Regions from separate parts of the Alteromonas sp. K632G genome, predicted to be linked through region 4. Evidence: predicted binding sites of a transcription regulator. Region 4 holds the regulator's gene; each other region holds the start of a gene.
What was found. The regulator LexA, encoded in region 4, represses DNA repair genes until DNA is damaged. The targets are predictions, from matches to a motif close to TACTGTATNNNNATACAGTA.
Positions count from the first base shown of each region.

Region 1: the regulator LexA is predicted to act here: its motif matches at 1,598-1,617, upstream of imuA (translesion DNA synthesis-associated protein ImuA).
Region 2: the regulator LexA is predicted to act here: its motif matches at 2,240-2,259, upstream of uvrD (DNA helicase II).
Region 3: the regulator LexA is predicted to act here: its motif matches at 1,597-1,616, upstream of dinB (DNA polymerase IV).

Region 1 covers NZ_JAGGDM010000005.1:7,093-10,769, forward strand. Annotated here, with positions in the region: gene J5X92_RS06310 (DNA polymerase Y family protein) at 1-874, opposite strand, end outside; gene imuA (translesion DNA synthesis-associated protein ImuA) at 874-1,587, opposite strand; gene J5X92_RS06320 (hypothetical protein) at 1,706-2,221, opposite strand; gene J5X92_RS06325 (DUF885 domain-containing protein) at 2,221-3,677, opposite strand, start outside.
Region 2 covers NZ_JAGGDM010000005.1:189,875-193,551, forward strand. Annotated here, with positions in the region: gene uvrD (DNA helicase II) at 16-2,187, opposite strand; gene cysE (serine O-acetyltransferase) at 2,509-3,327, shown strand; gene J5X92_RS07115 (HAD-IA family hydrolase) at 3,400-3,677, opposite strand, start outside.
Region 3 covers NZ_JAGGDM010000019.1:60,812-64,488, forward strand. Annotated here, with positions in the region: gene J5X92_RS17075 (FAD:protein FMN transferase) at 66-1,097, shown strand; gene nqrM ((Na+)-NQR maturation NqrM) at 1,108-1,341, shown strand; gene dinB (DNA polymerase IV) at 1,688-2,761, shown strand; gene J5X92_RS17090 (DUF1653 domain-containing protein) at 2,987-3,250, shown strand; gene J5X92_RS17095 (MBL fold metallo-hydrolase) at 3,316-3,677, shown strand, end outside.
Region 4 covers NZ_JAGGDM010000002.1:200,235-203,911, forward strand. Annotated here, with positions in the region: gene coxB (cytochrome c oxidase subunit II) at 1-693, opposite strand, end outside; gene lexA (transcriptional repressor LexA) at 1,340-1,966, opposite strand; gene J5X92_RS03615 (TonB-dependent siderophore receptor) at 2,124-3,677, opposite strand, start outside.

The DNA of each region.
Region 1 (3,677 bases), on a different contig from region 4:
ATAAGGGCTCTTCTTCTCTAAAGTGCACGCGAAAAATAATAGATGAGGTGAGTAAGTTTCGTGCGCGTAAGTAGTGTTCTAGCGTAACTAGTAGGGACTTAATACTCGGTAATAAGTGTTGAGTGTTTTCCACTTCAAACGATAAATTTTTTAACTGCTTGAAGCTTATCGATGGCCTGAATAAAACGTATTTGGGAAAGGTTTCCCCCCGCAGTGCGGTTAAATAGCGAATAGTATCGTTTGAAAATCGTTGCCCAAGTTCATGGACGGGAAGTTTAAGTAGTTGGCCTACCTGTCTAACACCGACTTTAGCAAGTGTGGCAATGGTTTTCGAATCAAGGGCAGTTTGTTCTAGCTTACAGCGTGACAATAACAGAGTTATGTTTTCTTTATTATCGGTATAGCGATTGGTTTTATTTTTAGCGAGAAGGCGTGCTGCATCCACTCCCCATGCAGTGGCGAAATAAAAGTGAATACCAGCAGAATGTAGCTCGTTTGTAAGTACATGCCATAAAGCGTCAAGACCACCGTAATACTGCAGTAAATTGTCTAGTCGAATAGCAATGGCGTTGTGAGCATCAATCACAATGTCTGAAGCGAGTGGGTATAACCGATGTGCAAGAAAGAGAAGGGTCTCTTTTTCAGCTTCGCGATTAAACGCTAGAATGCGCACGTGAGGGCAAAGCGCAGCCGCTTGTGCAAGCCCTTGACCGCATTCAACACCTTCGTTTATAGCCTGAGAATTAGCTTGAACTACTTGGTTGCTTTGTTCGTGATAAACCACAGTAGGTATATCACCGTCTGTGAAGCCGCCATCTTTTTTATGGGAATCAAGAGTTAACTGATAGCAGTAAAAGTAAGCCCATAGCATCATTAAATCACCGAGTGTAATGCTGGCTCGGTGTTCTTATTATTTTGCATGGCTGATTGAATGGCGCGGTTGTTAGGGGTCCATGAATGGGGGAGCACGATATCGGATACGGGCCATCCATGACGCTGTTTAATAATGTTAACAACCAATTGCGCATCACGAAGATGCAGACTTAAATCTAGGGTAATTGGAAAAGAAGCCCTTTGTTGGTTAGGGGAAGTAAACAGTAAGCACAGCGTATCGTTATGCGATGCCGCCACTTGCAAACGCCGAGCAGCTTTTGCATCCATGGTGTTATTCCAAAGCAAAACACAATGACAAGCTGCACTTTTTAAGCATTGCTCTGCTGCCCACAAGGCTTCTTGATCTGTTTTTGGAAGCACGACGATGACTTGTTCTAAGTCTACGCCTAAACTGCTTAACCAAGGCGCTTGGAGCTGGGCGGGTGGTTTTATAAATACACGTAGTTTGTGCGTGCGATGCGTAGTTAAAACGTGTTTAAAAAGGCTGATTTCTCCAATACCCGTTAGTGATGCAATTCTTACGACGCCTGATGTGGCGATACCACCGTGCAGGGCTTCATCCAATATAAGATTACCCAGCAAAAACTTGTTTTCGCTTACAGGCTTCTCTCGAGCTCGCCATATATGAGGGTGCTTATCAAAAAGCGCTGCCTTTGAACGAACTTCATCAATGGGTGAAATAGGAATATTCATAACACCATAATACTGTATATGTGTACAGTATTATAGTGTAGAGGTTTGTCTTTTCAAGATGGGTGAAATAGTTAAGGCTGTGAGGACATCTAACTATTTGAAAAAAATGCTTAAATAATTACGCCGTACTGGCATCGCTGCTAGCAGGGCTTTTTTTAGTGTTACCTCCCACCGAGCTAGTTATTAATTGGCAGGCTGCAATAAAACCATCAGCGCTGTTTTTAGACCAAGCCATACGAATGGGGCCAGGCATTTCTTTAATCACGTCTCGCACATCGCTTTGTGATACCTCGGTGCTGCTTAATGCAGAATCTAATGCTTCTTCTAACGTAGCGCCTTTTTCACAGCACGCCATTACAATACTAGAGAAGTTAAGCATAAGCGGCATAAGAGCAGTATGTTGTTGCTGACTTATCAGGCGGCTTTTATAAGCACTTTCGATACGAGCTGAATAAGTTTTTTCTAGCGCATCAGTAACTAACAGTAAATTTTTATAAGCATGGTTAACTTTATTACCATTTTGTTTTGCAGATGAGCGCGTAAGCGTAAGTTCACGTTGTAGCGTTTGCACACGAAGCGCTAGATAAATCAAAAACAGGACAAGTAGTCCTATGATCCCGAATGCAAATATCATTATCTTGCCGCCTTTTGTTCTTCTATGAATTGGTTAATTTTTTGCTCTAAAATGAATAATGGCACAGAACCATTTTCTAATACTGCTCGGTGAAATTTACGTACATCGAAATGCTGACCTAGCGCAACCTCAGCCTTTTCACGTAGCGCCTTTATTTTAATTTCACCAATTTTATAAGATAGGGCTTGTGCTGGCCATGATATGTATCGGTCTATCTCAGTATTCACATTATGCTCTGACAAAGCCGTATTGGACATCATAAAATCAACAGCTCTTTCGCGGCTCCATCCCATGGTGTGCATGCCGGTATCTACGACAAGGCGACACGCGCGCCACATTTCGTAGCTTAAGCGACCGAAATTATCATAGGGGTCTTCATAAATACCCGCTTCAATCCCTAAGAATTCAGAATACAAACCCCAACCTTCACCAAAAGCTGAAATATAAGTGTTGCGGCGTACCATGGGTAAATTTTCTAATTCCGCCGCTAAAGATATTTGCAAATGATGCCCAGGCACAGCCTCGTGCAAGGTAAGAGCTGGAAGGGCATAAAGCGGACGCTTATCTAGCGCATAAGTATTTACCCAGTAGTAACCGGGTTGATCGTCTCGACTAGGGTGAATATAACGACCCGTGGTGTACTTCGGGGCGATACTATCGGGTACAGGAGCAACGCCATAAGGCGTACGAGGTAAATATTCAAAGAGCGAAGGTAATTTTGCGTCCATCTTTTTCGCAATAAAAGAAGCCTCTTTTAGCAGCTCTTCTGCGCTGGAGGCATAAAACTGCGGATCTTCACGTAAAAAGGTAATGAACTCATTAGTACTGCCATCGAATTCAAGGCTATCTACCACGCTTTGCATTTCAGCTCGAATACGCTTTACTTCTTTTAAGCCAAGAGTATGAATGTCTTCGGGGCTCATATCTGTGGTGGTGTAGTGCTTGGCGCGGTTAGCGTAATAAGCTTTGCCATCAGGCCATTCGTTAGCAGCAATGGCGGCTCGGGCGCCAGGAATATACTCATCAACCATGAAGTCATAAAATGCTTGGTAAGCAGGGAAAACGCTGGTGGTAATGGCTTTTTGGCCTAGTTGGGCTAACGCAGCTTGTTGTGAAGCATCAATATGTTTTGGAAATCGAGTAAATGGACTGTAGAAGCCACTTTTCACTGGGTCGTCCATAATATAAGCGGCTACCGCATCTTCGAAGCCTTTAAGAACCACTTTAGGTTGGGTGTAACCCTCTTTTAGCCCTTGGCGCATATAGGCGATTTGTTGTTCAAAGTAGGGGGTAAGTGCATTCAAACGAGACAGGTAAGCGTGATAATCCTCCACCGTTTTAAATACAGATAAATTTGGCAAGGATGCCATGGCACCATGAAAACCGTATTCGGAATTAATGGGGACAAGATAAGCGCGAAAGTGATATTGGCTAATATAATTCTCTAGCCGATACT
Region 2 (3,677 bases), on a different contig from region 4:
CTTCTTGCCAGATTGCTATGCTTTTTCCAATTTAGCATAGGCGAGAACGAGCCATTTTGTACCAAATTCGTCAAAATTAACTTGTACCCTAGCGTGTTCACCACTGCCTTCGTAGTTTAGTACTATCCCTTCACCGAATTTACGGTGAACAACTTTTTGGCCCAACTGAAAGCCAGTTTCTTCAAATGAGGCGTGTGAGGTCGCTTGGCTGAATCGGTTATGTATCGGTCGAGAAATTGTAGACTTGAGTCTTACTTCTTCAACACAGTCAGCTGGAATTTCACGAATAAAGCGAGATGCGGTGTGGTATTTGTCTTGCCCGTATAAACGGCGGCTTTCCGCGTAAGTAATATATAGCTTTTCCATGGCGCGAGTCATGCCCACGTAACACAGGCGGCGTTCTTCTTCCATTCTGCCTGGTTCATCATTGGTCATCTGGCTTGGAAACATGCCTTCTTCGACACCGGCCATAAATACCATAGGGAATTCGAGCCCCTTTGCGGTGTGAATCGTCATCATCTGCACCGCATCTTGATCGGTGCCCGCCTGGGTTTCGCCTGCTTCTAACGAGGCGTGAGCAAGAAAGGCAGAAAGCGGCGTCATTTCTTCTGCTTCATCAGGTACGGTAAATTGCTTACACGCGGTAACCAATTCTTCTAAGTTTTCCAGTCGCGCTTGGGCTTTTTCGCCGCGTTCGGCTTGATACATGGCGTATAAGCCTGACTGCCTAATGGCCACGTCGGCGTGTTTTTCTAAAGGCTCGTCTACAGTAGCTTGTTCAAGCTCGGTAACTAACAGCACAAAACTTTGAAGGGCATTAAGTGCACGGCCTTTGAGCGCGTTTTCGTTAATGAGTAGTTGGCTAGCCTGCCACATAGAGCAATTATGTGTTCTGGCGGCTTCTCGTACCTGTGAGAGGGTTTTTTCACCCATACCGCGAGTTGGCGTGTTCACTACACGTTCAAAGGCGGCATCGTCATGAGGATGATTCATCATACGAAGGTAGCCAAGTGCATCTTTAATTTCTTGGCGTTCGAAGAATCGAAGGCCGCCATAAATGCGATACGGTGTACCTTGGTGCAGTAAGGCTTCTTCTAATACCCGCGACTGGGCGTTATTGCGATATAAAATGGCAGTGTCTTTTAACGCATTGCCTTGGTTCAGCCAGTCTTTAATTTTCGACACAATAAAGCGGGCTTCATCTAACTCATTAAACCCCGCATAAACAGAGATGGGCTCGCCATCGTTGCCGTCTGTCCAAAGCTCTTTGCCTAAACGGCCCGTATTATTATCAATAACCGTGTTGGCGGCTTTCAAAATGGTACCGGTAGAACGGTAGTTTTGTTCTAATCGAATGGTTGTGGGGTTATTGAAATCTTTCAAGAAGTGCTGAATATTATCAACATTCGCGCCACGCCAGCCGTAAATAGATTGGTCGTCATCGCCCACAATCATGATATTGTTTTGATTGCCGCTACACAGCATGCGTAGCCATGCGTACTGAATGTTGTTGGTATCTTGGAATTCGTCAACTAATACGGCGCGGAAACGTCGTTGGTAATTAGCGAGCACTTCTGGGTTTTTAGCCCAAAGTTCGTGTGCACGCAATAATAGCTCGGCAAAATCCACAAGCCCTGAGCGGTCGCACGCGTCTTGATACGCGGCGTAAATTTCACGCATCTTTTGTTGGGTTTGGTCATTGTGGGTTTCAATATGTTGAGGGCGCAGGCCTTCGTCTTTATTGCCGTTGATATACCACTGAATTTGACGGGGCACCCAGTGCTTTTCGTCTAAATTCATGGCTTTTAAAATACGTTTAATCAAACGGTATTGGTCGTCTGAGTCAAGAATTTGGAAGTTTTCAGGCAAATTAGCTTCTGCATGGTGGGCGCGAAGCAGCCTGTGAGCTAATCCGTGGAAAGTACCAATCCACATATTATTCAGACCACGACCCATCAACGACTCTATTCGGCCACGCATTTCTTTCGCGGCCTTATTCGTAAAGGTTACGGCCAGAATGGAAAACGGGGCAATATTTTCCACTTCCATTAACCATGCTATGCGATGCACCAACACCCGAGTTTTGCCACTTCCTGCGCCAGCTAATATGAGGGCGTTAGAAAGAGGGGCTGCTACCGCTTCACGTTGTTTATCGTTAAGCTCGTCAAGCAGTCGGGATACATCCATAATATGGTCAACCTAATTTGTCTAGTTTCAATGCTGCAACATTATGCCAGCTGACTGTGAATTTATACAGGCCTGTTTGATGAAGCTTAGCGGCTAGGGGGAATTTTTAGCGATGAACTTAGCCTTGTTTAGACGACACCAGCGGTATTCACGGGCAGGTTATCGATAAGTTGAACAATTTTCACGCTTGAAGCGTAGTCTGTAGGTGTTGTTTTAACTGTGGCTCATGTACACTTCGAGCCATTATGTTGCCTAATACAATGTAGGCCTTTTACCCGCATTTAAGTGGGCTCTGAACTTTATTTTTACAGGAACTGCCTCATGCACGCACTCTCTCCATCGACTGACTTTTGGTTATCGTTAAAAAAAGAAGCGCAAACTGTGGCAGAAAGCGAGCCGCTACTAGCAAGCTATGTTCACGCCTGTATTTCAGCACATCATAATTTTGAATCGTCGTTAAGCTTTATATTATCAAGCAAAATGGCTGATGAAGTGATGCCGGCTATTGCCATTCGTGAAGTGTTCGATGAAGCCTATTTGTTAGAGCCGTCAATTAGTGAGTCGGCAATGGCAGATATTAATGCTATTCGTGCCCGAGACGCCGCAGTAGATGATTTCTTAGTGCCATTGCTGCACTTCAAAGGGTTCCACGCAGTGCAAGTTCACCGCATGGCGCATTACTTGTGGTTGCATGGTAGACATCAACTTGCTTTGTTCTTACAAAGCCGTAATTCGGCTACCTTCGGCGTGGATATTCACCCTGCCGCTAAAATAGGTAAAGGGGTGATGTTCGATCACGCTACCGGAATTGTGGTGGGTGAAACCGCAGTTATAGAAGACAACGTGTCTATTTTGCAAAGCGTAACGCTTGGCGGAACTGGGAACGAGTCGGGTGACCGTCACCCTAAAATTCGCCAAGGCGTGTTAGTAGGTGCGGGTGCTAAAATTCTTGGCAATATCGAAATTGGCGAAGGCTCTAAAGTGGGAGCGGGTAGTGTTGTGTTAGACAATGTACCGCCGCACGTTACAGTAGTCGGTGTGCCGGCTAAAGTGGTTGGACGCCCAGTATGCCAGCGCCCTTGCGATTCTATGCGCCAAAACGTGTTAGAAGACAATCAGCCTTACTCGCAAAAGCCTTAAACGCGCCAGTACTTTAAGAGCAAGTACTTTAAGCGCCAGTACCTTAAGAGAAAGCGCTACTTACTGATTTACTTACAAGAAGTAAGCTAACTCGTCTAACGAATCTAATGCCACGTGAGGGAGTACAGATGCTCTCTCACGGGGTAAATGCATTTCTCGGTTGCATGCAAACCAAGCAGACTGAAACCCCGCATTTATCGCCCCATACACATCTTTAATAATGTTATCGCCCACGTGCAATATATTTTCCGGCGCATCGCCTATAAAGCTTGCTGCTTCATCGAACATAGCCCGTGAAGGTTTCATAGGTCGGCTAGTACTGGCATGTAAAATGGTATCGAAATAAGGCG
Region 3 (3,677 bases), on a different contig from region 4:
CCGAAATCCATTAGGTAAGAAAGGGGGCGAGAGCCCCCTTTTTGTTTAGTTAAAGGACCATAAACGTGATTCGATTTTTTGCACGTATAGCGTTAGCTATTATCGCTATCAGTATTCTAATGATAGCAAGTTGCAGCGACAAACCGCTTGCAGTAGCGCATCTGCAAGGCCAAACCATGGGCACGACTTATAATGTTAAGTATGTGCTTGCGGAAGGTGAAAAAGAAGTTGAAGGCTTGCAGGAAGAGATTGATGCAAAGCTAGTTAATATTAATAAATTGATGTCTACCTACGACACAACATCTGAGTTATCTCGATTTAACCAATATCGTTATTCTGATAACTTCGAGGTGTCTAAAGAGACACTAACGGTAGTTAACGAAGCACTCCGGTTGGCTCGTTTGAGTGACGGCGTGCTAGATGTTACGGTAGGCCCCTTGGTCAATTTGTGGGGGTTCGGTCCGAATAAACGCCCTGAAAAAGTGCCAACCCAAGCCGATATCGATGCAGTACGAGATTATGTAGGCTATGAGAAATTATCTACAACGCCAACCGGTCTTATGAAGGCAAATCCTATGCTTTACGTTGATTTATCAACGATTGCTAAAGGTTATGGTGTTGATGAAGTGGCAGCGATTTTAGATGCTCATCACTTACAACATTACCTTGTAGAGATTGGCGGTGAAATGCGGGTTAAAGGCGAACGCGGCGATGGCAGTGAATGGCTAATTGCGATTGAAAAGCCGGTTACGACAGAACGCGCGGTCCAAAAAGTGGTGTCTATTGGTACTAATGCTATAGCGACTTCGGGCGATTACCGTAACTATTACGAAGAAGACGGTAAACGCTACTCTCATTTGATTGATCCGAATACCGGCTCGCCGATAACCCATGATTTGGTATCGGTTACGGTAGTAAACCCATCTTCAATGATTGCTGATGGCTTAGCCACAGCGTTCAATGTTATGGGGTGGCAACGTGCAATCGACCTTGCAGAGCAAGAACAACTTGCTGTATTCCTCATTCGTCGCACGGCAGACGGATTTGAAGAGTATGCCACGCCAGAATTTGATAAACTGGTAGAAGTAAATAATTAAGGAGTAGGCTATGTCTACGTTTATTTTAGCATTCGGTTTCTTCCTCACTATGGTACTCGCCATGGCTGTTGGCTACGTGGTGCAGCGCAAAACTATCTCAGGTAGTTGCGGTGGATTAGGCGCATTAGGTATCGCGAAAGCATGTGATTGCCCAGAGCCTTGCGACCGCAAAAAGTCTCGTATGGAAAAAGAAGAAGCGAGAGAAAAGAAATTGAATGAATGGAAACAGAATCAGATCCTTTAATCTGATGGTGTAGTTAACCTGGTGATGTCAGTGGGCGCTAATAAATAGAGCCTTTCATACCAAGGACTTGCAAGATGTTGAAATTCACTACACTGTAATAACCGTTCATAGATAAAAGCGCGATAGGCGGTAAGCTTACCGCGCTTTTTTTATCTAAAACGATACGCCTATTTTGCCCGTTCATTCATAGTTAGCGCAAAGTAGTTACTTACTATCATCGTATATAGTGGTAAGCGTTACTGATATGTTCTAGAATACTGTTTTTACATACAGCCTTTTTTTAAAGGCTTGTATACTAGAGCTAGCCACTTAGGGGCGGCTTAGGGGCAGTTTGGGAGCATACAACATGCGAAAAATCATCCATGTAGATATGGACTGCTTTTATGCTGCGGTTGAAATGCGTGACAACCCTGCGTTACGTAATATCCCAATTGCCATTGGTGGAAGCTCCCAACATCGAGGGGTTATTTCTACCTGTAATTATCCTGCCCGTAAATATGGTGTTCGTTCCGCCATGGCTACCGCTTACGCATTTAAGCTTTGCCCGAACCTTACCTTAGTGAAAGGGCGCATGGAGGCTTACGTAAAAGAGTCCCAAAGAATTCGCGAAATATTTGCCGACTATACCGATTTGATCGAACCTCTTTCGTTAGATGAAGCTTACCTCGATGTCACTAATAGCCAATATTGCGGTGGCAGTGCTACGTTAATAGCAGAAGAAATTAGAAGTCGAATAGAGTCAGAGCTGGGGTTAACCGCATCGGCAGGTGTAGCGCCCTGTAAGTTCGTAGCAAAAGTGGCCAGCGATGAAAATAAGCCGAATGGTATTTGCGTCATTACCCCTGATAAATTAGATAGTTTTGTAAGGGCCATGCCTCTTAAAAAAATTCCAGGGGTCGGTAAGGTGACAATGCAAAAGCTACAACGATTAGGCTTAGCCACCTGTAACGATGTGCGCAGTTACCCGTTTGAGCGCATACAAAAAGAATTAGGTAAATTTGGCGCGGTATTATGGGAGCGTGCACATGGTATTGATGATCGAGAACTATCAGTATCAAGAGAGCGTAAGTCTATAGGCGTAGAGCGCACGCTAAGCAACGATATTCACTCATTAGAAGAATGTCGCGACTTTATGCCTCACTTACTAGAAAAGCTTCAGGAACGCATACAGGCGCATGAAAAGCGCACAGGCAAACCTGTTCGTATTCGCACTCAAGGGGTGAAACTTAAATTTCAAGACTTCCAGCTAACCACGGTTGAGCATCGATGCCCTTCGTTAAATGCGCATTACTTTGATACCCTACTACAAGAAGCTTACGAGCGCGCTAAAGGCCGTGGTATACGCTTAGTTGGTCTGCACATTGGTCTTGGTGAGGCACAAACCATACATCAACTCCCTTTACCCCTAGAGGGTGAGTAGATAGGTGATTAGAAAGGTGAGTTGTAAAGTGCGAGATAGGTGAGTACCTAGATGAGTAGATAGATGAGTACCTAGATGAGTAGATAGATGAGTACCTAGATGAGTAGATAGCCGAGTAGATAAGTGAATAACTCCAAAGTTGAGCAACCTTATCAGACGCTTTATGAACAGAGCCCGAATTCTACCGTATTCAAATTAACAAAAAAGTGAAAAGCAGGAGCTATCATGACTACCCCAGAACCTAAAGCCCAAGAGCTCAAAACCCCAGGTCGATACCGCCATTATAAAGGCAGTGATTACGACGTTTACGAAGTGGCGACACATTCAGAAGACGAGTCTTCCCTAGTGGTATATCGCCCATGTTATGGCGAAAAAGCCCTGTGGGTACGCCCATTAAGTATGTTTCAAGAAGAGGTGGTGGTAGAAGGTAAGTCTGTCCCTCGATTTGCTTATATTGGTGAGATCCCACACGATGAAAAAATGATCTGAACCACAAACTAGGTCATAGTGTATTTAAATCTATCCAATAATAAGCACTCTTTAAGGGAACCCTAATGACGCACAAATTTACCCGAAGTTTTCTACTTGCTGCAAGTTTAGTATCGACCACCTTCATTCCAGCCGCTTTTTCGCAAGACCGTTTCGAAAAGGTTGAAATAGAGGCAACAGCACTTAAAGGCTCAGTGCATATGTTGACGGGGATGGGCGGTAATATCGGCGTTTCTGCGGGTGACGATGGCATTCTAATTATTGACGATCAATTCGCCCCTTTAGCTGAAAAAATTGCGACGGCACTTGGCGAGCTCGGTAGCGATAAGCCCAAGTATGTGATCAACACCCATTACCACGACGACCATACGGGCTCAAATGCATTTTTCCACAGCCACAAAGGCGCGACTATTCTAGCCCACGATAA
Region 4 (3,677 bases):
CACTACCGGCATAAAGCCATGATCTTTTCCGCAAAGCTCGGCGCACTGCCCGCGATAAATACCAGGCTCGTTCACCTTTGCCCAAGACTCATTAATAAACCCTGGATTAGCATCTTTTTTCACCGCAAAATCTGGAACCCACCAAGAGTGAATAACGTCATCTGAGGTAATAAGAAAGCGCACTTTTTGCCCTGTGGGGATCACCAGTGGACGGTCGACCTCAAGCAAATAATTCGTGCCTTTCTCGAATTTGTTTTCAATTTGTTCTCGCTGAGTCGCCATTAACGAATAGAACTCAACATCTCTGTCCATGTATCGGTAATGCCATTTCCACTGAGAACCTGTAACGACAACAGTAAGATCGGGCTCACTGGTATCTTCCATCGCAATAAGGGTTTTAGCGGCGGGAATAGCCATAAGAATAAGAATGATGAAAGGTACTACTGTCCACGCAATTTCAACTTTTACATTTTCATGGAAGTGAGCAGGCTTCGCTCCTCTGGATTTACGGTGTAAGTACATTGAGGTAAACATAACCCCAAAAACCACAACGGCAATGGCGATACAGATAAAGAACATCAACATATGAAGGTCGTACACTTGACCACTTATGTCGGTTGCGCCTCGACGTAAATTCATGGTTGAGCCTTCACCTGTTGCTACATCCGCAAACAGCAGTGGTGAGGTAAGCAAAAGTGGCAGCCCGTAAAGCCACTTTGTCGCTTGTGTCGCCGCTCGTGTCGTTACTCGTTTCACTCAACACCTCCGTTATAACAGAAGCATTACCGCAATAAATGCGCTGCGCTTCTGGCAACTGATACCCGAAATCCAACTTTTAACTTAATTGCCCAGCTTTAGTTGTAAAACAAAGTTGCAGCTATTGTTATTATTTTGTTAAATACAGTATAAGAATTGCTCAATAAAACGCACAAGTCTAGTCTTTTCTAAGAAAAAACAATTCCAGCGTTTAATTTTTAATCAAAAGTTGTAAGTAAGAGAAATGAATCACGCCACAGCGTATGGGCGTTATAAGGATAATTAATGTGGCCGTTTGAAACGCTCATTTTGAACGAAATCGACGAATATAAAGTGTAATAAGTTTCTTATAATCAAAAGGTAGTTACGTAATATTGAATGCTTTTCAAACAGAATAGATAACAGACATAGCGGTAGTTAGTACTATAAAAGATGACATAAATAGAAGATAAAATGTAGGAGCCGAATCAACTGGCCTCTAAGGTATTTCTGAGGCTTAAACAAGATTATTGTGCAAGCAAGGTATGGTAAACATACAAAAAAGCGGCCTATAAGCCGCTTTCTTTACTAAATAGCTAAAAAGTTACATCCAATCGGCATTTCGAATAACACCAACGGCAATACCTTCAATAGAAAAAGGCTCTGAAGCTAAGTCGACCTTAATAGGAGAAAATTCATCATTTTCAGCATGAAGTAGCACTTCACGGCCACGCTTTTCAAGGCGTTTAACGGTAACGTCTTCATCGACACGTGCCACTACCACCTGCCCATTATGGACATCCGTAGTGCGGTGCACGGCTAACAAGTCACCATCAAGTATACCTATGTCTTTCATACTCATACCGCTTACACGAAGCAAGAAGTCGGCGTGAGGCTGAAATAGGGCAGGGTCGACCTTATAATGAGATTCTATATGCTCTTGCGCTAGAATAGGTTCGCCCGCAGCCACTCGGCCAATAAGAGGTAGCCCTTCTTCTTCAGGAGCTTCATCTTCAAGTGGGATATTCAATTTAATACCACGGGAAGTACCTGGAAGAATCTCGATGACACCTTTTCGGGCCAACGCTTTTAAATGTTCTTCAGCGGCATTCGCAGAGCGAAAACCTAAATGACGGGCAATTTCTGCACGGGTAGGCGGCATGCCAGTTTCGAGCATGGTTGTTTTTATCAGCTCGAGAACTTCTGTTTGTCTTGCTGTGAGTGGGCGCATAAAAGACCTGTCTGTCTATACAGTTCCTGTAAGTATATACACCTAAAAGGAAATGACAAGCACAAAGCTTTGCAAAGCATGTTTTTTATACTGACCTAACCACAACGCAAAAAGCGGCCATGAAGGCCGCTTTGTATATCACTACTATTTAGCGTGACTAAAACTTATATTGCAAACTCAAACGCGCATTAAGCGGCTCGCCGGTGGCAATATTGTTGTCGTTATGTGCTGACGGAAAATAATCTTCGTCGAATAGGTTTTCCACGTTTAGCTGAATTTTAACGTCTTCGCTATAGTCGTAATAAAGTGCAGCGTCTACGCGAACAAAGTCAGGTAGCTCAACCGTATTATTTAATGAAGCATACTGCTCAGATTGATAAATCACGCCTAATGCAACACGCCATTCATCATTTACTTCATACTGATTCCATAACGTCAGCATATGTTCTGGTAGCTGCGCTAAGTCGCGGTTCGCCAATGTGCCATCTACAATTCGACCCATTTCTTCGCCATCAAGGTTGCTGTAACCAGCATTGATTACCCAACGTTCTGAAAGTTTACCCACCACCTGCACTTCAAAACCTTTGGTTTCGGTACCGGTCAAAATAGACGCTTCCGGGTTGTTAGGATCTTGCGCTGTGCCGTTTTCACGTTCAACTTCAAATGCCGCTGCTGTCACGCTAAGCGAGTCAGATAAATTCCACTTCACGCCAATTTCTTTATTTTCAAACTCTTCAGCTTCTAGCGCTTGGCTTGTCAGCGACAGTGAAAGGAATTGATCACCTGAACGAGGTAAAAACGATTTGCTGTAACTTGCGTAAATCGATACTGATTCCGCTGGCTTGTAAATTAAGCCTGCACGCGGAGACACTTGTGAATCAGAACTTGATAGAAAACCGTTGTTGCCATCATCTGCACCGTCAGCCACTTCAATACTATCTACGACATCGATATCGAAGTTGTCGTAGCGAAGACCCGCTACCACGATCCAATTATCGTTAAGTTTAATTTCATCTTGAACAAACGCTGAGGTAAAGGTGACATCAGAAGCACGATCTCTTACTGGGTCGGTCAGCGTCATTGAAGGAATAACTAGTGGGTCACTAAACACGAAGGATACTTGGTCGTCTTGACTGTCTGCAAAAAACGCATCACGGCGAGCATTTTCTGTATCTTGGCTGCCGTATTCCATTCCCGTCAGCAAGGTATGGTTAATATCACCCGTGGCAAACTGCCCAATAAGGTTCAATTGAACCAACGTGTTCTCACGGGTTGTAGTATCACGATATCCGTCTAACGTAACTGTGCCTGCATCAGCATCAAAATTAACGGGGTACAAGTTTTGATAAGCTTTGTCATAGTCAGCATACTGAACCGTACCGTTCAAGTTCCAATTTTGCGATAGTGAATGGTCAACGCGAATGCGGGCAATATGTGCTTCAAGGGTAGTATTGTTGAAGTCTGGATCACCAAAGTAGGTATCGTCATAGCCTTCCAGCGGCGCACCATCTAATGAAGGAATCCCCCTATCGACTAAACGGTCATCGTTTACGTATTCGTAAGATGCCACCACCGTAGTGTCGTCGTTAGCCATCCATGTATAGGTAGGGTTTAATGCGTAACGTTCACCATCTTTAAAATCACGGTGGTTATCAATGCTGTCGAACACACCATTAAAACGAAACGCATTGTTGGCATCTATGGCTCTATT